4 regions of the Peribacillus sp. NPDC076916 genome follow, and region 3 is predicted to be linked to each of the others. Evidence: riboswitches for the same ligand, from Rfam matches in the RefSeq annotation. Region 3 holds a riboswitch; each other region holds the start of a gene.
What was found. Region 3 has a riboswitch for S-adenosylmethionine ahead of ACQKFG_RS09185 (YezD family protein). Riboswitches for the same ligand answer to the same signal wherever they lie in the genome.
Positions count from the first base shown of each region.

Region 1: it holds a riboswitch for S-adenosylmethionine, as region 3 does, so the genes downstream of both, metK (methionine adenosyltransferase) here and ACQKFG_RS09185 (YezD family protein) in region 3, are expected to answer to the same signal.
Region 2: it holds a riboswitch for S-adenosylmethionine, as region 3 does, so the genes downstream of both, ACQKFG_RS24110 (sugar ABC transporter substrate-binding protein) here and ACQKFG_RS09185 (YezD family protein) in region 3, are expected to answer to the same signal.
Region 4: it holds a riboswitch for S-adenosylmethionine, as region 3 does, so the genes downstream of both, ACQKFG_RS19770 (Na+/H+ antiporter NhaC family protein) here and ACQKFG_RS09185 (YezD family protein) in region 3, are expected to answer to the same signal.

Region 1 is NZ_JBNNIU010000008.1:32,130-37,771, reverse strand. Features, by position in the region: gene ACQKFG_RS20265 (class I SAM-dependent methyltransferase) at 1-56, shown strand, start outside; gene ACQKFG_RS20260 (hypothetical protein) at 194-589, shown strand; gene ACQKFG_RS20255 (alpha/beta hydrolase) at 659-1,462, opposite strand; gene ACQKFG_RS20250 (gamma carbonic anhydrase family protein) at 1,673-2,191, shown strand; gene metK (methionine adenosyltransferase) at 2,628-3,818, opposite strand; SAM riboswitch class I at 3,986-4,148, opposite strand; gene pckA (phosphoenolpyruvate carboxykinase (ATP)) at 4,579-5,642, shown strand, end outside.
Region 2 is NZ_JBNNIU010000014.1:4,103-9,744, forward strand. Features, by position in the region: gene ACQKFG_RS24100 (ABC transporter permease) at 1-246, opposite strand, end outside; gene ACQKFG_RS24105 (sugar ABC transporter ATP-binding protein) at 248-1,750, opposite strand; gene ACQKFG_RS24110 (sugar ABC transporter substrate-binding protein) at 1,807-2,919, opposite strand; SAM riboswitch class I at 3,036-3,141, opposite strand; gene ACQKFG_RS24115 (GTPase domain-containing protein) at 3,237-5,642, opposite strand, start outside.
Region 3 is NZ_JBNNIU010000002.1:881,928-887,569, reverse strand. Features, by position in the region: gene ACQKFG_RS09205 (nitrite/sulfite reductase) at 1-1,187, opposite strand, end outside; gene cysC (adenylyl-sulfate kinase) at 1,204-1,803, opposite strand; gene sat (sulfate adenylyltransferase) at 1,847-2,995, opposite strand; gene ACQKFG_RS09190 (phosphoadenylyl-sulfate reductase) at 3,025-3,729, opposite strand; gene ACQKFG_RS09185 (YezD family protein) at 3,910-4,053, opposite strand; SAM riboswitch class I at 4,224-4,332, opposite strand; gene ssuE (NADPH-dependent FMN reductase) at 4,611-5,144, opposite strand; gene ACQKFG_RS09175 (TetR/AcrR family transcriptional regulator) at 5,356-5,642, opposite strand, start outside.
Region 4 is NZ_JBNNIU010000007.1:131,705-137,346, reverse strand. Features, by position in the region: gene hutG (formimidoylglutamase) at 1-630, shown strand, start outside; gene ACQKFG_RS19780 (hypothetical protein) at 922-1,077, shown strand; gene ACQKFG_RS19775 (SOS response-associated peptidase) at 1,138-1,809, shown strand; SAM riboswitch class I at 2,070-2,177, shown strand; gene ACQKFG_RS19770 (Na+/H+ antiporter NhaC family protein) at 2,367-3,677, shown strand; gene ACQKFG_RS19765 (chromate transporter) at 3,906-4,451, opposite strand; gene ACQKFG_RS19760 (chromate transporter) at 4,499-5,122, opposite strand; gene ACQKFG_RS19755 (LysR family transcriptional regulator) at 5,382-5,642, shown strand, end outside.

The DNA of each region.
Region 1 (5,642 bases), on a different contig from region 3:
GGTTCATCAACCAAGCAAATAATCCGCCATTCATTGTCGCGATTGAAAAAAGATGATGACTTTTGACACCGTTCGCCACGAACGGTGTTTTTTCAATCCCAACTCGCAGGCAGCAGAATTACCAACCATAACTTTTTGAATTTTTCGTCTATAATGATTATAATGATAGAAAATAGATAAGAGGGTGCAGAGAATGGAACATTTGCCTACTTCATTACTGACGGATATATTGACTGAAAAAATCAAAAGGGATTCAAATGAGCAATACGGGGATTTTGTCAGCTCGCTTAACTCGTTGACAGAAAAACAAAAAACCATGGAGGACCTCAAACAATTCGATCATCATTTTGATAAGTTCCTGCCACAGCTCGATTTAATGATTTCCACCCAAAACCATGAAGCGATCATGAATATGAAAGCGACTCTTTTGGACCTATTCGCCAATGACTTGACCTTCAAATCCATTTATCTTCTATCGACCGCATTATCCAATAAAAAAGAATTTACACATTTAAAACAATTTATGTATCCGGTTACTTTCTGGGCACCGGTCATCAAATCGAATGAAATGCTTAAAAACGCAGGCTGAACCAAATAAAAAAAGCTGCCGAGATTTACATTCGGCAGTTTTTTCATTTATCGTGAAAGTATGTACTGATCAAACGACATACCCTAATATCTTTAAACGGTTTTCAACAAAACTCAGCGCATATTGAAATACATCATCCCGTTCTGGTTCATTGAAGATTTCATGATAAAGCTTCGGCCATTCCTTATATTGCTTTTCACTGGCCAAGTTATAATTAAACCACTCACGAACCGCCTTCTTATTCACGATTCGGTCATCTCCGCCCTGCATGACCAAAAGCGGCACATCCTGAAATTCAGGGATCTCTTCAAAAGCATCCTTCATGGCCTGTGCAAGCTCGCGATACCAGCGGATTGAAACCTTCGTGATATATAATGTATCGTTTCTATCGGATTCACGGATTTCCGCACTTCTCGTCGCCATTTCAGGTGTCAATCCGGAATCTACCCTGAACTGAGGCATCACGATGTTCAAACCATGCGAGATGGTTGTAAGGAACTTCCGCGGCTTCGTTACGAGGCCCAAGCATGGAGAAGAAAGAATCACCCCTGCAATGTCCCATTCCTCTTCCTGAAGAAGGCGTATCGAAATTAAACCACCCATGCTGTGTCCAAGCAAAAAGACCGGCAACGAATATTCGTAAGCCTCTTCTATCCAGCTTTTCACTTCGTCCAAATACTCATCAAAGGAATCGATATGTCCCCGGTAGGCGCGAGTTGTCATACCCTGCCCAGGAAGGTCGCCCATGACGACATGGTATCCAGCTGAAAGCCACATTTGTGTTACCCACTTATAACGTCCGTGATGTTCCATTGCCCCATGAATGATGACAATGACTCCTTTTGCGTCTCCTTCTGTCTCCCATTTCCACATTCGAAATCCCCCTTTCGCTTTTCACTTGTTGTGTACGATTCATGATAGTCAAAATAATATATATAAATTATAACCATATTCGTGATTTTCGACAAAAAAGAAATCTAACAAGTTGTACATTGCTATTATAAATAGCCAAGTGTATTTGCATACGGTATATTAAAATAATACATAAAAACATTCACTTCGGAAAGGAAATGATTGAAATTGATTATTTATCCGTATAAAGGCAAAGAACCTGAAATCGCTGAAAGCGCTTATATCGCTGAGAATGCTGTCGTGACAGGTGATGTCAAAATCGGCGACGAAACATCCATTTGGTTCAATTCCGTCATTCGCGGTGATGTATCCCCAACCATCATCGGGAAAAAAGTCAGTATACAGGATAACAGCGTCCTGCACCAAAGCCCAAATAATCCATTGGTCATCGAGGATGAAGTGACCATTGGCCATCAGGTCATTTTACATAGCTGTAAAATCCGCAAAGGAGCTTTGATCGGCATGGGATCGATCGTGCTAGATGAAGCCGAAATCGGCGAAGGGGCCTTCATCGGTGCCGGCAGTCTAGTTCCCCAAGGTAAAGTCATTCCACCGAACATGCTGGCATTCGGACGTCCAGCTAAAGTCATTCGCGAAATCAACGAAGAAGACCGCCAGGATATGGAACGCATCGTACGTGAATACGCCGAAAAAGGACAATACTATAAAACGGCGGAACGAATAAAGTAACTCACCACCAATTGACTGAAAGTTACGAGTATTATACTGAAACTCACCAGTAAACGTTACAGACTCACGAGTAAACTGCTCTTACTCACGAGTAAAACGCTCTAACTTACGAGTAAATGCTACTAACTCACGAGTAAACTGCTCTAATTCACGAGTAAACTGCTCTTACTCACGAGTAAATGCTACTAACTTACGAGTAAACCGCTCTTACTCACGAGTAAATGCTACTAACTCACGAGTAAATGCTACTAACTCACGAGTAAACTGCTCTAACTCACGAGTAGTTGACCCAAACAAACTTGTAAACGCCCCTGACTCACGCGTATTGCACATAAGTTGAATTTTTTTGGGATTTCTTGAATTATTCCCGCTGACGGCAAAATTAATCCATAAAAAAGGTGCCCCGCTAATTGCGGGACACCTTTTTTTATATGGATTACGCTTGTGCTTTTAATGTTTCTGCTTTGTCCGTGCGTTCCCATGGAAGATCGACATCTGTACGGCCAAAGTGTCCGTAGGCAGCTGTTTGTTTGTAGATCGGGCGACGAAGGTCAAGCATTTTGATGATACCTGCTGGACGAAGGTCGAAGTTAGCGCGAACTAGGTCAACAAGGACTTCTTCGCTAACTGTACCAGTTCCGAACGTATCAATTGAGATAGATACTGGCTCTGCAACACCAATTGCGTAGGCCAATTGAACTTCCGCTTTGTCGGCAAGTCCGGCTGCCACGATGTTTTTCGCAACATAACGAGCAGCGTATGCAGCAGAACGGTCAACTTTAGTAGCATCCTTACCAGAGAATGCACCGCCGCCGTGGCGAGCGTATCCGCCGTAAGTATCAACGATGATTTTACGTCCAGTAAGACCAGCATCCCCTTGAGGTCCGCCAATTACGAAACGGCCAGTCGGGTTGATGAAGTACTTAGTATCGGCATCGATCAATTCAGCTGGAACGACTGCCTCGATCACGTGTTCTTTTAGATCGGCTTGAATTTGTTCAAGCGTAATTTCTGCATCATGCTGTGTAGAGATAACGATCGTATCTACACGAACAGGAACGTTATTTTCATCATATTCCACAGTTACCTGTGTTTTACCATCAGGGCGCAGGTAAGCAAGAGTTTCATCTTTACGGACTTGAGCCAAGCGGAATGAAAGTTTATGCGCCAATGAAATCGGAAGCGGCATAAGCTCTTCTGTTTCATTACAAGCAAATCCGAACATAAGACCTTGGTCCCCTGCACCGATTGCATCGATTTCTTCCTCTGACATGTTTCCTTCACGAGCTTCCAATGCTTTATCGACACCAGCTGCGATATCGGCAGACTGCTCATCAATGGAACTCAACACTGCACAAGTTTCAGCATCGAAACCGTATTTCGCACGTGTGTAGCCAATTCCTTTAATCGTATCACGAACGATACGCGGAATATCTACGTAAGCGGAGGTTGTAATTTCACCGGCAACAAGTACAAGACCTGTAGTTACGCTAGTTTCACACGCAACACGTGCATTTGCATCCTTAGCTAGGATAGCATCTAAAATGGAATCTGAAATCTGATCACAAATTTTGTCCGGATGGCCCTCTGTAACAGATTCAGAAGTAAATAGACGTTTCTTTGACATCGTATTTCCTCCTTGGAAGTTAGTATGTTGCAGGCAAAAGCCTGAATTTTACGGAACTCGTTTCCCTCATTAGTTTCAACTATAGACACAGAATTACTTATTAAAAAACACAAAAACCTTCCCTGGCAAATGAGGAAAGGTTTAACATTCTGTCTTCTATCCTTTCACTCTTATCGTTCAAGGGTTTTTTACCTTGCTCAGGTTAGCACCATCACCACTATTCCTTGAAGACCTTCGCTTTATTTTCGGCGATCGATCTTGGAGTCAAGTTCAATATGGCAGGTTGCTGGGTTTCAAAGGGCCTGTCCCTCCACCAACTCGGGATAAGAGAATCCGTACAATTTAAGATATTATCGTATCTGGCTGGAACTTGTCAATGCTTTTCTAAAAAGATGATATCCATCCAGAATGGCGTTCATTTGAAAAAACATGTTGATGCAGCGTCCTAGAAGGGCTTACAATGCAAAATACGAATAGAAATGTTGTAAATTGCCATTAATAATAAAGTAATGAGCATCCGAAAAGGAACGAAATCCTGACTTTCCCTTTAGTCATATATTGCTTACTTACTTCCTATTAAAATAAAATTATCTTCATGAAAGTTTATGCGGTCATCCTGAATCGGTTCCTGCCGGATTAAAATGATTAATGCAACTAACTGAAAATAATCACAAATTAAAAGAAATAGTATAGACTAATTAAATGAATGTGTTATACTAATTGTAATCTAAAAACTTAAACAAAGGAAGGTACCTCATATATGAATTCTGTAGACGTTTCTAATGAGTTACACCAATTATTAACAGGAAACAATGTGCAAACTCAACTTTCAGTTCCTCAATTGGTCGAAAAAGTATTAAGCAGAAATGAAGGCGTTCTAACATCCACCGGTGCGGTAAAAGCTGAAACTGGCAAATATACAGGTCGTTCACCTAAAGATAAATATATCGTTGAAGAAGCATCAGTTAAAGATAAAATCGATTGGGGTCCAGTGAACCAGCCAATTTCCGAAGATGTATTCAATAAACTATATAATAAAGTAGTTGACTACCTAAAAGCAAAAGAAGAGATTTTTGTTTTTAAAGGTTTCGCTGGTGCAGATGAAACATCACGTCTTCCGATCCGTGTTGTTAATGAATATGCTTGGCATAACCTTTTCGCCCATACTTTGTTCATCCGTCCAAACGAAGAGGAATTGAGAGGTCACGAAGCTGAATTCACAATCCTTTCTGCACCTAACTTCAAAGCAGACCCGGAAGTTGACGGAACTACATCCGAAACTTTCATCATCGTTTCATTTGAACGCCGTACCATCCTGATCGGCGGAACGGAATATGCAGGAGAAATGAAAAAATCGATCTTCTCGATCATGAACTACTTACTTCCAGAGGCTGGAATACTTCCAATGCATTGCTCTGCTAACGTAGGACGTGAAGGGGACGTCGCTTTATTCTTCGGTCTGTCCGGTACAGGCAAAACGACTTTGTCTGCAGACACGAGCCGTAAACTGATTGGCGATGACGAGCACGGCTGGTCTTCTAACGGCGTATTCAACATCGAAGGCGGCTGCTATGCGAAAACGATCAACCTTTCACGTGAAAAAGAACCACAAATTTTCGATGCGATCCGTTTCGGTGCCGTACTGGAAAATGTTGTTGTTGATCCGGATACACGCGAAGCGAACTATGATGACAGTTCATTGACTGAAAACACTCGTGCTGCTTACCAAATGCAAGCGATCGATAACATCGTGAACCCAAGTATTGCAGGACATCCAAATACAATCATTTTCTTGACAGCTGATGCTTCAGGCGTTTTGCCTCC
Region 2 (5,642 bases), on a different contig from region 3:
TACGGAAAGGTCGAAGCCATCCACGGTCAGCGATATCGTAATGCCGATCGCAATGATGGTCACGATTGAAATGGAACGCAGGATGTTGATCAAATTATTCGTTTGAATGAAAGCTGGATTGGACACGGCAAAAATTCCAATCAGAATGATAATCGTCAATATTGTGCCGTATTTATAGAAAAAGTCGAAAAGTTCCGGCCTTTTTTTCGCTTTCGCTGTCTGTGTAACAGGAATGGGTATGCTCATCCTATTTTCCTCCTGTTGAATAGAATAGTAGTTCTTCTTCATTCGTTTTGCTAGTTTCTAATTCGATGACAGTGCTCCCGTCATATAACACATATGTCCGGTTGGTAATGCCCATGATTTCGGAAAGCTCGGATGATGCATAAATGACCGCTTTCCCATTCCTTGCAAGCTTTGCAATCAATTCGAATATATCCTTCTTGGCTCCAACATCGACCCCTTTCGTTGGTTCATCGAATATGTATACATCCGCATCGGCCATAAGCCATTTTCCGATGGCAACTTTTTGCTGGTTACCACCTGAAAGGTTTTCGACATTCGCTTCCCCTGAAGGAGTTTTAATGCCGAGACTTGCGATCATTTCCTTCGCCTTTTCCTTTTCCGCCTTACGATCCACGAAACTGAACGTCTTGCAGAATTTGCCGAGGCTGGCTGCAGTCAAGTTCGCCGAGACTGATTCCTGAACGAGGACCCCTTCTTTCCTGCGTTCCTCAGGTACAAGTGCCAGACCGCTTTTTACTGCTTCGTGCGGTGATTTCAAAGAAAGCTTACGACCATTCAGGACCACTTCCCCCGCTGTAATCGAAGTATGACCGAAAAGGGTTTTACAGAGCTCCGTTTTTCCCGCTCCGACTAACCCTGCCAAGCCGATTATCTCGCCTGCTTTAACATTCAGATTGACATTCTTGACTTTCTCGGCATCTGACAATCCGCTCACTTCCAGAATGACGTCTCCGATCGAAGCATTCACTTCTGGAAATTGGTCATCCATGGTTTTACCGAGCATATTCTCTACCACTTCGTTACGGGTCATGTCTTCCTTCTTTCGACAAGTGACACGCTCCCCATTTCTCATGATCGTAATTTCCTCACAGATTTCAAAAATCTCAGGCAGACGATGTGAAATGAAAATGATTCCCACGCCTTTTTGCTTTAATTCATTTACAATTCGAAAAAGTTCTGTCGTCTCCGTATGACTTAACGGAGCAGTTGGCTCATCGAGAATCAGGAATTTGCAATCTGTCGAAACGGCCCTTGCTATCAGGACCATCTGTTTTTCAGCCAAGGTAAGATCTCTTACCAGCTTTTTCGAAGGGACACGAATTTTCATATCTTCAAGAATATAAGAGGCTCGTTTGTGCAGCTCTTTCCATTGGATCCTCTGTTTTTTTCCCATGTTTTGGACCATATCGTTCAACATTACATTTTCGCCAACCGTTAAGTAAGGGATGAGGGCTGTATCCACTTCCTGATAAACAATTTGAATGCCTTGTTCCTGAGCCGCTTTTGGCGAGCGGATATCCCGCCTCATCCCATCAATGAAAATGTCACCTGAATAATGAACATGGGCTCCCGATAAAACTTTCATTAAAGTCGATTTTCCTGCTCCGTTTGCACCGACCAATGCGTGGGCTGTCCCTGATTGTACGGAAAAATCAACTTCACTCAGCGCCTTCACCCCTGGAAATTCAATCGAAATCCTCTTCATTTCTAGTTGCGTGCCCATGTCCATTCCCCCTTATTGAACAGACACTCCCTTCACTGGAAAGAGAGTGTCTCTTTTTACTTTTTATAATGATCTTTCAAAACTTTCATCCAATCTTCTTCAAATTCCGTAGATTCACCCCAGCCATCGACAATACCAGACAGATTTGCCATGTTTACCGCTTCTTTTGAAGCTTGGACTTGCTTTTGTGAAATAAGTGAAGCCTCTAAGTCATAGGTTTGCGGAGTATCTTCGCCCGCTAATTTTTTAGCCAATATCCTCATATTCACTGCACCGATCAGCTTGGGATCGACCGCTGCCGTGTAGGACCATGAGCTATCAGCCGATTGGATTTCCTGGAGATCTGCGTTAGATACATCAATACCATATATCTTCACTTCATCGCGGCCCGCTTCTTTAATCGCCCGGGCTGCACCGATGGCAAAGGCATCCCATGTTGCGAAAATGGCATCCAATTTACCTTTAGGGTATTTATTCAGCATTGCGGCTACAGCATTTTGTGTTTGAACCGAAGTATCAGCAGATGCCACCCCGAATCTTTCGACTTCTTTAATCCCAGGATTTTCTTTTAGTTTTTCCTGATAGACTGCATTTCTTCTTACCATTGGTGGGAAACCATCCACCCAAAGATAGGCAATTGCCGCTTCACCTTTCTGCTCTTTTAACAGTTTATCAAAAGCCAGTGTTGCCAACGCTTCATCATCCTGTGAGGTTAATGTCACGCCATCAATTTTAGATAGTTCGCCTATTGAATCGAACGTGACAACGCTTTTACCTGCATCAACCAACTTTTGAACGTCATTCACAGTTGCTGCATCATCACCATGGGAAATGATATACCCATCGTAATCTTCCTCCAAAGCCTGCGCTATCGCATCATGAAATTTAGCCGTATCACCATTGGCTGTATATGTATCCACTTGAAATCCCAGTGCTTCTCCTTCTTCCTTCGCCCCCGCCAGGTATTGGGCCGTATGATCATCACCGCCAATTTTACGGATCACTTTGATCTTGGCTCCATCCCCATCTGCAAATCTTTCCGGTACATTTTCAAATGATACTTTTTCTTCTTTCTTCGATTCTGTGGAACTCTGCCCAGTGGAGCACCCCGTTAAAAGCAAAGCCGAAGCGATGGCTGAAATGAATATTCCTTTAATAGACCTTCTCATCTTGTTTTCCCTCCATATTTTCAATTTAGTCTTATCAGTTTAGTTGGTGTAAATCCCAAAATAAAAACCTCTCTAATATAGAGAGGTTTAATCAGCTGTTTTGCAGACTTGTCCCTCTCTTATCTGTCAAAACATTTCTGTTTTGCAGGATTTAGCACCAATTCCTAATGGAACGGTTGCTGGGCATCTTAGGGCCAGTCCCTCCGCCACTCTTGATAAGAGATATATTGTGTTACGTTTTCGTAATTATCACTTTATAGGGATATAGTCATAAAGTCAATAGATTTTTGAATATTTGAAATGTTCCCTGATATTTTTTATTTTCTTTGAAGTTGGGCTAGACGCTTTTTCTCGATTTTTTCAAGCCTCTCCAACTGCCTTAATTTCACTTCGAACAAAGTGATCGGGTCACGGTAAACTTCCGGATTTTCTTTCATATGTTCCAATGCAGCCTGGTAGTCTTTTATCTCGGTCTGCGTTTGTTCAATCGTTTTTTGAAGTAAGGCAAATGAACTGCGATAGAAAAGTGAGATGTCCCGATCCAAAGATTTTTCAAACAATCCAAATTGGGTAAGGAAACGTTCCGTGATCATTTCTGCAACATCCAGGTAGTCTTCACTTTCCAGATATTTCTTATAACGATTGTACATATTGGCTTTATTTTGCGGTATCGCCCCAAACAGCTTCCCTGCTCCTTTAAGCAGCAATTGTGATGGAGTCCTGCGCAAAAGTATATTAACGTTTTCGATGCGGATACTGCTTGTCATCCGATCGGCATCACGGCGCCAGTCATCCAATACTCTGAAGTCACCTGCAAGCGTAATCCGTTCTTCTTTGTATAATTCATTGAATCCGGCACTCATCTCATCCATAAACTGCTGGCTTTGTGAGAACTCCATTTGGGAACTGGCAATCCAGTCTTGTAGAGAACGATAATATTGAGGCATGATCTTATCAGAAATGAAGTTTTGAATCCGCTCATTCATTTCTTCGTTTAACTGTACATGGACTTGGCTGAAATCACTGCTTTCCGTTAATGATTTAGAACAATCCTTCAGTAATTCAGGAATTTTAGTAGAAAGCTGATTTTTCACTTCATCCTTAAGCAGACGATACGACCTTATGATATTTTCACTTTTTTCTTTTTCCAAATCAGCCAGTTGATTGACCGCCCCATTCAGTTTGACTTCCATCTGTTCATTCCAAGAGATGGAATGCTCGCATTTCCGCTCATTGGCTGCCCGTTTTTCTAACAGATAAGATAAAGTTTTACGAATGAATGCAAGGATTTTCTCAGATCTTCTTTCCTTCCAATTCTCATCTTGGTAATTCGATTGAAGGAAGGCTGAAAGGTCCTTCAATTGTTGCTTGCTATCATAAAGTTTGGAGAAAGCGAATACTTTCGCATTCGGGAAATATGCATTCACTTTATCCCATGTTTCGTCTTCCATCCGGACTGCGACCTGATCACTGTATATCGTATCCATTTTATTTAATAAGAAATGAATCGGCAGTTTCGGAGCCATCATTTGAATTTCCAATAACAGATCCCGTTCGCTGCCGGTGAAAGGCGCCCGGGCGTCCAGGACGAACATCAGTCCATCACTGCCATGTAAATACCCTTGGAAATCGGATTCCACGCTTTTTTCCCCATTGAACCCCGGTGTATCCAATAATCGCAGACCATTATTTCTTAGGTAGTCACTTATGATTGTCACATCAACAATAGTCCCGCGCTGGCGGCGTGTTTCATCCAATTCAGCTAGCTCCATGACAACCTTTCTATCTGTATCGGTAATTTCAAGGATTTCCAAATCATCCCCGTCTTTGACACTGACTAAGGATGAATGATCTTCAGCAGCAATGCTCTCGCCAACAATTGACTGAATGAAGGATGTCTTGCCATTTCCTGTACTTCCTACAAGAAGAAGATTGAAATTTTCGGTATCCTTAAGCCCCTCGACCATCCATTTAAGCTTATTGCCAACCTTTAGATCATTATCTTCAGCCCACTGGATAATGGAATTGAACAGTTTCTCTCCCGCTTCAAGTCCGCCTCCTAATTTAGGCGATTTCACCAACAGGCTTTCTGCATCCTGAATGACCAGCGCATTGATCGTATCCGGGAAGATTTCATTCCAGGACAACGCGGATGCCGCCGCAAACAACGAGAGCTCCCCATCTGCGATTTTAAGCCAGTTTTCCAGTAACCTTGGCACGACAGGACTTAAATCTTTGATTAGGTGCGTTCCTTCTAAAAGACCTGCATATGCATCCCTGTAATAGACGGAAAGCTCATCCCATACATCAGCATGGTTCAATTCGATGGTATCTATCAAATTATTAATCACTCTTAGCCATTCGAAATAAGAATCCGTATATTTATAATTTTTCCAAAGGGCAACCGTCACTTTTTCGAAACGTTCCTGGTCAAGTGTGTATAGCGAACCAAGGACAGTTGAAAAATAATCCGGATCCATCGATTGGGCAACCCCCTGCTGGATATACGTCTTCAGCACATCGAACCAGCCCATTGATTCTGTACGGATACTTTCATTAGCCGCTAATACCACCGCACTGTTCCAATCCTTTTGTTCTTCAAAAAAGGCACGTGCGATTTCCGTGACATTCGGGTAATCCGGTTGAAACTCGACTGCTTCTTTCACGACTTTGGAAGCTAGGTCATTTCTCGATTCCACTATGTACAGGGAAAAAAGTTGCAA
Region 3 (5,642 bases):
GAAACGGAATAACCAATGAATTTCTTTGGTTGATATGGAAATCTTTCAAAGATGGTTTCCTGCTTTAATTCCTCAAGATTTGAATCCGGCACATTAGGAATGATTAGATTTTGGGAATTACAGTTGCGGATTTCACCATTTCCATATTTTTTCGCAAGTTCGGCAAACTCGATCACTTCGTCCGGATTTAGACGACCCACTGGTATATTGACTCCAACATAGTTAAGACCATCTTGCTTTTGTTTATGGATGCCGTAGAAATAACCTGCATTCCATCCCTTCACCGCACTTTCTCCCTTTTCAGGAAGCGGACCGGTGTATTCCAGCAATTTTTCCTTGAATTGTTCAGGACCCCAGTCAGCAACAAGGAATTTCAAGCGCGAGCGATGACGCTTTTCACGGTACCCAAAGTCACGGAATATCGTCGTGATGGCGGCTGCTACTTCCACTGTTTTTTCAGGTAAAATGAATAAATCGAGTTCTTCTGCCAGCATCGGAACGGAGGAAAGCCCCCCGCCTACTTTCACGTGAAAACCAACTTCCGTCACCCCATCGATTTCTTTAGTGGCTGGATTGAATGAAACACAGTTGATTTCAGCATTCGAAGCATTATGGATATTAGCACTGATGGACATTTTATATTTCCTCGGAAGGTTCGAATAGTCTTCGTTAAGGCGGAAATACTCAAATACATCATAAAGGACCTCGCGTGTATCAAAAAGTTCATCGGGATCGATGCCTGCCAATGCATTCCCGATGATATTACGTGTGATATCACCACAAGCACCAGCCGTAGTCATTCCAACCTTTTCCAAACGATTTAAGATATCCGGGACTTGTTCGATAGTCAGCCAGTGGAATTGAATGGCTTGACGGGTTGTAATATCATATACACCCCTCCCGTAATCTTTAGCGATGTTAGCTAGAGTTATTTGTTGATCATACGTCAGGATACCTCCGGGAATAACGACTCGCATCATCCAGTAACCAGCTTCTTTTGGCCGTTGCAGGTATAGACCTGCCCACTTGAACATATCCCAATTCTCTTTAGGGATGGAATCAAAACCATTTGCTGCGTAATGTGGAATATCATCAAATATCTTCAATCCGTCTTTTTCCAATTTCCAGATTTCCGTTTTATTTTTAGCGATTAGTGGATTTTCCGACCAAAATTTTTCGTAAACCATTACATTTCCTCCTTGATTAAATCGCTTTCTTTGCTGTCAAATAGCCGATTACCTGTTCAACGCACTCTTCAATGCTGTATTGGTCGGATTCTAAAGTGATTTCCGGTTGTTCTGGTTCTTCGTACGGAGAGTCGATTCCGGTAAAATCTTTAATGATTCCTTTACGTGCCTTGTCATATAGACCCTTAGGATCACGCACTTCACACTCTTCGATCGGACACTTTATGTATACTTCAATAAACTCCCCTTCTTCGAGTAAATCACGTACAATCTGCCGATCTGCCCTGAATGGAGATATGAAGGCAGTCAATACGAACTGCCCACTATCCACGAATAACTTGGAAACCTCACCTATCCGCCTTATATTCTCAGTTCGATCCTCTTCAGAAAAACCTAAATCTTTATTTAAACCGTGGCGGATATTATCACCATCCAATACATAACTTCGAATATTCCGATTATATAATTCTTTTGCGACCGCGTTGGCAATCGTTGATTTTCCGGAACCCGAGAGTCCTGTAAACCATAGAACTGTGCTTTCATGCCCGTTTTGCTTCCTCCGGAGCTCCTTGGTCAATGACGTTTCATGCCAAGTGACATTCGTACTTTTACTCATATAATAATCCCCCTCTTCATATGATCCTTCAATTTATGTCCAATCAGTTATAAACTTCATTCTTTTTCAGACCTTCGATCAACACCTCGATGACCTCTTTACGGCTAAAGGTAGCTGGAGGAATTTCTCCATTACGCAACATTTCCCTTACCTTCGTTCCAGACAGGATGACATGATCTTCCCTGCCGTGCGGACAAGTTTTAGCGGAAGCCATATTGCCGCATGCTTTACAGTAAAAACTATGTTCAAAGAATAATAACGTGATCCCTAACTCATCGGCGTTAAAATTCCCAAAGATTTTTTGGGCATCATATGTGCCATAATAATCGCCAACACCCGCATGATCACGTCCGACGATAAAATGGGTGCATCCATAATTTTTACGGACCATTGCATGGAAAATGGCTTCTCTAGGTCCTGCATAACGCATGGCAGCAGGGAAAACTGCAAGGGAGACACGATCCTTGGGATAATATTTCTCAAGCAGCACTTTGTAACTTTCCATTCTTACATCTGCCGGAATGTCATCGGATTTAGTGGCACCTACGAGAGGATTTAAGAATAAGCCGTCGACAATCTCCAATGCTGTCTTTTGAATATATTCATGTGCACGGTGAACAGGGTTCCTCGTTTGGAAACCGACAACCGTTTTCCACCCTTTTTCAGCAAAAGCTTTCCTTGTCTCGACAGGGTCCAGATAATTAGCTTGGAATAACGGACGCTCTATTCTCTTAATCAACTTTATTTCCCCGCCGACATATACATCCCCGCGGTTAAATAAATTTTTTACTCCGGGATGCTTCTCATCATCCGTTTGATATACTAATGTCGCTTCCGATTGCTTATCTGGAGTGTAAATATCGGAAACGGTGAGAACCCCATATGTTTCACCCTCATGAGTCAGCGTTACTTCTTCACCTATAGTAAGGGTTTCTGCAATTTCTTCGGTCAAAGGCAGCGTAATCGGGATGCTCCATACATGTCCGCTGCTAAGCCTCATATCCCTGACCACTGTCTCATAGTCACTTTTTGTAAAGAATCCCTTAATCGGACTGTAGGCACCAGTGCCTATCAATTCAAGATCACTTAAAGCGATTTCATCGATTTCGATTGACTTTGTTATTTTACTAAAATCATATTTTGGTTCCCAAAGATCGATTAATGTTCCTCCGTGCGGTAGACTGATTGTCATGCTAATTTCCCCCTATGGTTTCTATTTATTTAAGATAAATGCAATCCGCATTCCGTTTTTTGTGCTCCTTGCCAACGGCCTGAGCGTAAATCATCTGCATTGAATGCAGGTGCTGTACACGTTTTACATCCAATGCTAGGATATCCATTATCATGCAGGATATTATATGGAAGTCCGTTTTTGTGGGCGTAGCGCCAAACATCTTTCCATGTCCAATGTATGAGTGGACATATTTTAACCGACTTGAACTTATTATCCTTATTGATATACTCGGTTTTAGCCCTTGTTTCGGATTGCTCCCTTCGCAGTCCCGAAAGCCAGGCTGTTGCCGTTGAAAGCACATCGGTAAGCGGAATGATCTTACGGATGTTACAGCACTTATTGGAATCACTAAGCCATAATTCATCCCCATATTCCGCTGCTTGTTCTTCAAGCGTCAAGGCAGGTTTCTTCATTTCAATTGAAAGTTTTGGATAGCGCTTCTTCACCTGCTCGATCAATTGGTAAGTCTCTTCAAAATGAACATCTGTATCAAGGAAAACAATTTTTGCCGAAGGGTTGACCTTCGCCAATAAATCAGTAAGCACGATGCCTTCAATACCAAAACTGCAAGCATAAATCAGTTTGTTTCCATAATGGTCATTCGCCCATTGCAGAACTTCCAAAGCTCCTTTTGTGTCACTGTCTTCAGGAAATACAGGGAATTCCCCTGAATTGAAATTTTCATAGTTTATTAATCCAGCCAACTTTTGTAGCCCCCTCTAAAAACTTGCTGTATCAGGTTAGAGTAACTGTTGATCAATACCCGTTAATCTTCCCCAGTTTATTTGATTCTAGGAAAAAGAGACGAATCTAACCAATACTCTCTATATATCAGTTAAACCCGCCTCTAGTTTTTCTAGTCAGCAGATACCTTATTTAATTCTTAATTTTTCATTTCTTTCCATTTGAATGATTTTACCATCCTGGACTATAAGTGTAATGGATCCATATTTCATTGAATTAAGCATTTCTTGAAGTCGTTCAAATATTTCTTCAAGCTGATTCTCTTTATCCAAACCAGTTCCTCCTTTAAGAAAATCCGCGAATATTTTATTTTCGACGCTGATTAAATGAATTTCTTAGTTTTATATAATTCCATACAACCTTACATTGTTATGGTTTACCTGAAATTTTTCCAAAAACAAAAATCTTTCCATGATGGAAAGATCCCAAGGTAAATATCATTACCTTATCTTCCAAAATGATCAACATTTTGTTGGAGGTAGCACCTTGCATCCATCATGCAGGTTGCTGGACTTCAAAGGGCCAATTCCCTCCGTCGCTCTGGATAAGTTTTATTATTTTAAATATTAACATATATTTAATCCTTGTCAATGGAGTTTTCTTATAAAATAACTTGGTTTAATATTATGGATGAACTGTTATTTTTATACACACTATTCAATTTATGATTTTATGTTCATTTAAATACGAAAATAGACTCATTTTTTTAGATAAAGTCTCCAAAAAAATGAGTCTATTTTCATTAATAAACCTATTATGGACGGCTGTAATTACGTTAAGAAATACGTTTTAATGCCAGTCCTTTTGTTAAAGGGATTACTTGAATTCATTAATTTCTTAACTGTATCGCTTCTACAAATTCTTGAACTTGACTCTGGACACGATCAATTAAATGTGAATCATTAATCGGATTTTCAGAATTCTGTTTATCTATTTCCTTATCAACAAAATAAATGCCCTGAAGCGGCTCGCCTTTTAATATTGAGATTAATGGTTTAAGCGCATAGTCAATCGCCAATAGATGCCTGTTACTTCCACCAATCATGATTGGCAGAACTGGCTTACCCTTAAAAGCGCCTTCTGGCAGCAAATCAATCAAGGCTTTTAATACACCTGTATAAGAAGCCTTATAAACCGGTGAACCAATGATTATTCCTCTGGCTGCTTGAATTCTCTCTGAAAGTTTTAAGATATCTTCGCTATTATATTTCCCTTGGAATAAATCATCTGCTGAGAAATCCGTTATTGAGAAATAAGCTGTGGTAAATCCTTCTTTTTCGACTAATGATTGAATATGTTTTAGTGAAATGTCCGTTCTTGATGGAATAGCCGGACTTCCTGATAAAATTACGATATCGCTCATTTAATACCCCTCCATTGTTACATGATTTCCAGATAAAATCTTCTTAAAGCATTTCGTGCAGTATGCATTTATCGTAATAGTCTGAAAAATATAAGTCAAATCTTACACTCTGGTTTAATGGATTCACAAATTTGACTGCGTCGTTTCTGAATGCATATAAAACGGTCATATTTGCGGCTTGATGCACATGCCTTTAAATATGACCGTTTCATTATGTATGATTTTGTTTACCATGAATACCATATACCAAAAGTTGTGCAATGTTCTTAATTCGTTCAGAAGTAAAATACGGCTCCTTTTTTTGTTGATGGATCTCATAATGTGTAGATAATGCCAATGTAAAAGAAATGATCCCTACATTAAATAGGATAATGTCAGAGATATATTGTATCTCTCCGCTATCTATTCTCTTTTGTATTTCAATATGCTTGGCATTTGGCTTGAAAATCTGATCTATATATTGCTTTGAAATATCTTGATCGAATTGTGTTTCCCTAA
Region 4 (5,642 bases), on a different contig from region 3:
CAATTGGGTTCGGCTGTTACCCGGATATTGGAGAGTAGAGCGATTCCTATCATACTTGGCGGAGGGCACGAAACCCTGTATGGCCATTATCTTGGGATTAGGGAATCCATTGGACCAAAAGCTAGCTTGGGAATCATTAATATTGACGCTCACTTTGATATGAGGCCTTATGAAAAAGAAAGTTCATCAGGAACGATGTTTAAGCAAATTTTGGACGAAGATAAAAATTGTGGCTATTTATGTGTCGGAATTCAGAAGCAGGGGAATACGAAGGCACTGTTTGAAACTGCCGAGAGAAGTAAGGTCGATTACATATTGGAAGAAGATTTGTCATTGAATGAAATGGATGAAACTAAGCGGCGGATAAATGAATTCGCTAAGGGATATGACTACATTATTCTTACATTATGTACAGACGTTATTGATTCAGCCTACGCACCTGGGGTAAGTGCTCCATCGCCTTTTGGACTGAATCCGAAATTGGTCCGTGCCATTATCAGGCATATCGTATCGAATGAAAAGATTCTCTCCTTTGATATCTCGGAAGTGAATCCTTCGTTGGATGAAAATAATAAAACCGTTACATTGGCAGCACATTTAATAAATGAGGTTTTACTTCATTTTAAATAATGAATGGCCTTACTAAAATGCCATCTCCGTAATCAACTATCTGTATTGAAGCGAAAAACCTTTTACAGCGCCTGACTGTCCATGAATCATTCATGGGCAGTCTTTTTTATGCCGCCAATTCAAGGATTTATGCTCCCGGGCTTTGTTCGACTAACCCTTTAATGTGTAAAGGAACCTACATGCGGCCTCTTCATTAGTAGATTAACCCATGAATCTGCAAGAGTTCAATACTGATACTTGTGGTCTTTTGGTTTATAATAACAAGCATCTAGCCTTATGAGGGGGGATTCCATGAATGAATATAAAGTAACGGTAAGGAATGGTAGTACCTTGATTTTGTCGGAAATCATTAAAGCTGAAGATGAAAGAGAAGTCCTTGGCACCCTTTTGATTTCCAGCGAATTATTTAATCAGCCATTTACCGACATCAGGATTTTAGAACGCTGATTTGTGCCTGCTTGTTCCATTTGTTACACTGTAATAAATCTTAATACGGTAGGCGATATTATGTGTGGACGTTTCACCCTTTTCACTGATATTGAGGAAATAAAAGATCGGTTTGATATTCAAGGATCATTTGATGAGGAATACCAATTCAGCTACAATATTGCTCCCTCCCAATCCGTGCTATCCGTCATTAATGACGGGGCAAGGAATCGACTTGGATATCTTCGGTGGGGACTCATTCCTTTCTGGGCAAAAGACGAAAAAGTGGGCTATAAAATGATCAATGCCAGAGCGGAAACCATTGCAGAGAAAACAAGCTTCAAGAATGCGTATAAGAAGAAGAGATGCTTGATAATCGCTGACTCATTTTATGAATGGAAGAAGACACCAGAAAGAAAAATACCGATGCGAATAAAACTGAAGAATGATGCTCCATTTGGAATGGCCGGTATATGGGAATCCTGGAAATCTCCTGAAGGCCTCAGCATCTACTCGTGCTCCGTTATAACAACCGTTCCTAATGAGCTGATGACCAGCATTCATGATCGTATGCCTGTCATCCTTAAACCAGAAGATGAAAAAGATTGGTTGAATCCATCCATTAATGATCCTGCATATCTGCAGCAGTATTTAAAGTCATTCGATTCGGAACAAATGGAAGCTTTTGAGGTATCGACTGATGTGAACTCGACTAAAAAAAATTCACCTAACCTAATACAACAAATTTGCTGAGAGGTCATTAGACCTCTTTTTATGTTAATTCCGTCCCGATTAACTGCATATGTCAAGATTCCTAATTAATCATTAAGAAGTGCATGGAAATACTTTAAAACTAAACCTTGCGAAAATAGACAAAATGCTGTACTCTTATATTTGCTTTTCAAAACGACTTCGATGTCTCTTTCAAAAACTCAGATTGGTTTCGGCAACTTTCCAACCTGGTGCTTTTCTGGCAGGCATCGTAATATTTGATAAATTATATAAATTTGATCTTCTTATCAAGAGAGACGGAGGGACTGGCCCGAAGATGTCTCGGCAGCGGACTTAATGGGAGTGCTGTGCCAAATCCAGCAGGCTGATTTTCGCCTGAAAGATAAGGAGGGTGTTTTTTATAAATTAAAAGACCTCTTCTTGTTGTTAAATAGAAGGGGTCTTTTTTATGCCGGCAGTTTTTTAGCTATAGCTCCATGACTGGAGAATCAAGTTCAAGTTGGTGTTATTTGCGAAAACTGTTAAAAGGATAAAGGCTATGACACATGTCATGGGAAAAATAAAAAGAGGTGTACATCATGAGTGCAAACAATAAAGGGAATCCATGGGCGTTGATTCCATTTGTCGTATTTTTAATTTTATTTATAGGGTCCGGGATCATCACTAAAGATTTTTATTCTTTTCCGGTGATTGTAGCCATTTCTATTGCATCAGCGGCTGCATTGGCAATGAATCGGAAAGAAAGTTTCAATCAAAAAGTTGATATTTTCTGTAAAGGTGCAGGGGACGCCAATATTATGTTAATGGTTATCATTTTCCTTTTAGCCGGCGCTTTTTCCGAAGTTGCGAATGGCATGGGGGCGGTTGAATCAACGGTGAATCTTGCCTTAGCCGTTTTTCCGCAAAATCTTTTGATGGTAGGGATATTCATTATCGCTTGTTTTATTTCTCTATCTATGGGGACGAGCATGGGAACGATTGTAGCCCTAGCACCTATCGGGGTCGGAATTAGCGAGCAAACCGATATTTCGCTTGCCCTTTCAATGGCGGCCGTTATTGGTGGTGCGATGTTTGGGGATAATCTATCCTTCATTTCAGATACGACCATCGCTGCAGTTCGAACACAGGGAACGAAAATGAAGGATAAGTTTAAAGTGAATTTTTTCATCGTTTTACCTGCGGCCATCATCACCTGTGCTATCCTAGGAATATTAACGATGGGTGAACAAGCCGACATCACCCAAAATTCTTATAATTGGGTGAAGATTCTTCCATACCTTTGCGTATTGATCACTGCATTGGCAGGAGTCAATGTGTTCCTGGTCCTTTCCAGCGGAATCGTCTTTGCCGGAATCATCGGCTTGGCTGATGGAAGTTATCAACCGTTGGGTGTCATTCAAAAAGTTGGTGAAGGAATGGCGGGAATGTATGAAATATCCTTCCTTGCCATATTAATTGCAGGTATGGTTGCTGTAATCAAACATAATGGTGGCATTGATTATCTACTCCAGCTCGTGACCCGAAATAGCAAATCAAAAAAAGGGGCGGAATTCAGTATTGCCGGGCTTGTTGGCTTGACGAACCTTTCCACGGCAAATAATACGATTTCGATTATCATTGCCGGGCCACTTGCCAAAAATATCGCTGAAAGGTATGGGATTGATCCGCGTAAATCGGCGAGCATACTTGACGTTTTTGCCTGTTGTATCCAAGGGTTGATACCATATGGGGCACAACTGCTTGTTGCAGCAGGGGTAGCAAAAATCTCTCCGATAAGCATCTTGCCGTATTCATATTACCCGATACTAATTGGACTTTGTGGAGTCGTGGCCATCTTGATTGGTTATCCACGGTTTCACTCGGATGAAACGAAGAAACGGACTTCTTAAAAAGAGGACAAAAATGAAAAAAACACCCTGAATCATTGGATACAGGGTGTTTTCTGTATGGGTGAAATCTTCGCATTCATGTCAGTATCAGTGTTCAAAAAGTAATCAAGGCAGTTTTCAATTCATCTGTTTGGTATTTCTTTTATTTATGGTATACCATTTTATTTATAACTAAAATAACTGCTTCAATCCGGTCCATATTGATAATGGTTTTGCGTGCGGCATTTGTCATGAATAGAGGACAACACCAACTAAACCAGAAAGTATAATTACATAAGCTGGGTGCCAGCGTAATTTCATCAGGGCAAATAACGATAATCCAAATACGAGTAATAAGCTTATCGTATGCCATGAAAAGTTAGGGGCTATCATATGATTGGAAAGTGATAAACTGATTGCTGCAAAGAGGATTAGACTAGTGACAATGGGTCTTAATCCATAAAACATGGATTGAATAACTGGATAATGATTCAATTTGCTGAAGAAGGTGGCTATAACGGTCACGAATATTATAGCAGGTAGCAAGATTCCGAGAGCGGATGATATGGCTCCTGCTAATCCAGCAGTAGAATAGCCAACGAGAATGGCACTATTGGCTGTGACAGGTCCTGGGGACATCCCGGAAATGGCGATTATATCGGTAAATTGTTGCGTCGTCAGCCATCCATGCTGTGAGACTTCCGATTCTATTACGGGAATCATGGCGTATCCGCCTCCGAACGATACAAAGCCGATAATAAAGAAGGTGCTAAACAACTCCCACAATTCCATCATTCTACCACACGCTTTCTTGAAAATTAGTTAGACCCTTTTTGATTTACCTATATGCCAGCACCCATGTAAGGTTCGAAATCATTTTCTTCTTTTGTCATATCTTTTCTGTCCAACTTGACATCGTATCCTAATTTTTTCTTGATGGAGATTGTCACAATACCCACTACAGCTCCTGCCACTATAACTATCACAGGGTGAAGAAAGAAGAGAACTGGAATTCCTGCTAATAAAATACAGAAAGTTGATTTGTCTACAACAGCCGTTTTTCCTATCTTGATAGCCGCATAGGCGATGATCGCTACTATGGAAGCTCTGATCGATATGAATGCGGATTCTATCTTCGAATTATCCTGGATGAAAAAATACAAAATGCCTAGGAGCAGGACAATTAAAAAGGTAGGCAATGAAACACCGATCATGGCTGCCATTGCCCCCCTCATTCCGGCAATTCGATGGCCGATAAAGGTGGCGGAGTTAATAGCGACAGCTCCCGGTACGGACTGAGATAACGCAAAAACATCCGTAACTTCTTCGCTATTCATCCATTTCCTCTTTTCGACCACTTCTTTTTCGATTAAAGGGATCATCGCAAACCCGCCTCCGAATGTGACAGGTGCTATTTTAAAAAAGGTCCAAAATAAATGGAATAGAGTTTTCCATTGTCCTTTCATTACATCAGTCACCTTCCTTTGCCGCTAAGTTTAAATCTTATTACTAACATATCAAAGAAAAAGGAATGGGTAAATTGCAACAAAATCATCGGGTATAACAAAACGTTATACCCAGAAGATTTATCCGTTTTATAAAGAATGCCGCCAATAATTTAATAGCCTCACTTATCAGGGAAGCAGCACTCTTTTTTCATTTCACCATTTACCTTTATGATGCTATCATTTTAATGAACTATCTAAAAACATGGAGGTCGTTTTCTTGAAATTAGAAAATCTAAAAATGTTTTGTTTAGTGGTGGATGAAGGAAGCATAAGCCAGGCAGCGAGGTTAAGTTTCCTATCTCAACCCGCTGTAACAAGACAAATCCATCAACTGGAAAATTATTATAACACTTTGTTATTCGACCGTGAGGAAGGAAGGCTGAGAGTTACAGAGGCAGGTAAGTTGTTATACCCTTTTGCAAAAGCTATTGTAAATGACTTCAACCATTCAAAAGAAGTGATTCAGCAATCGACTGGC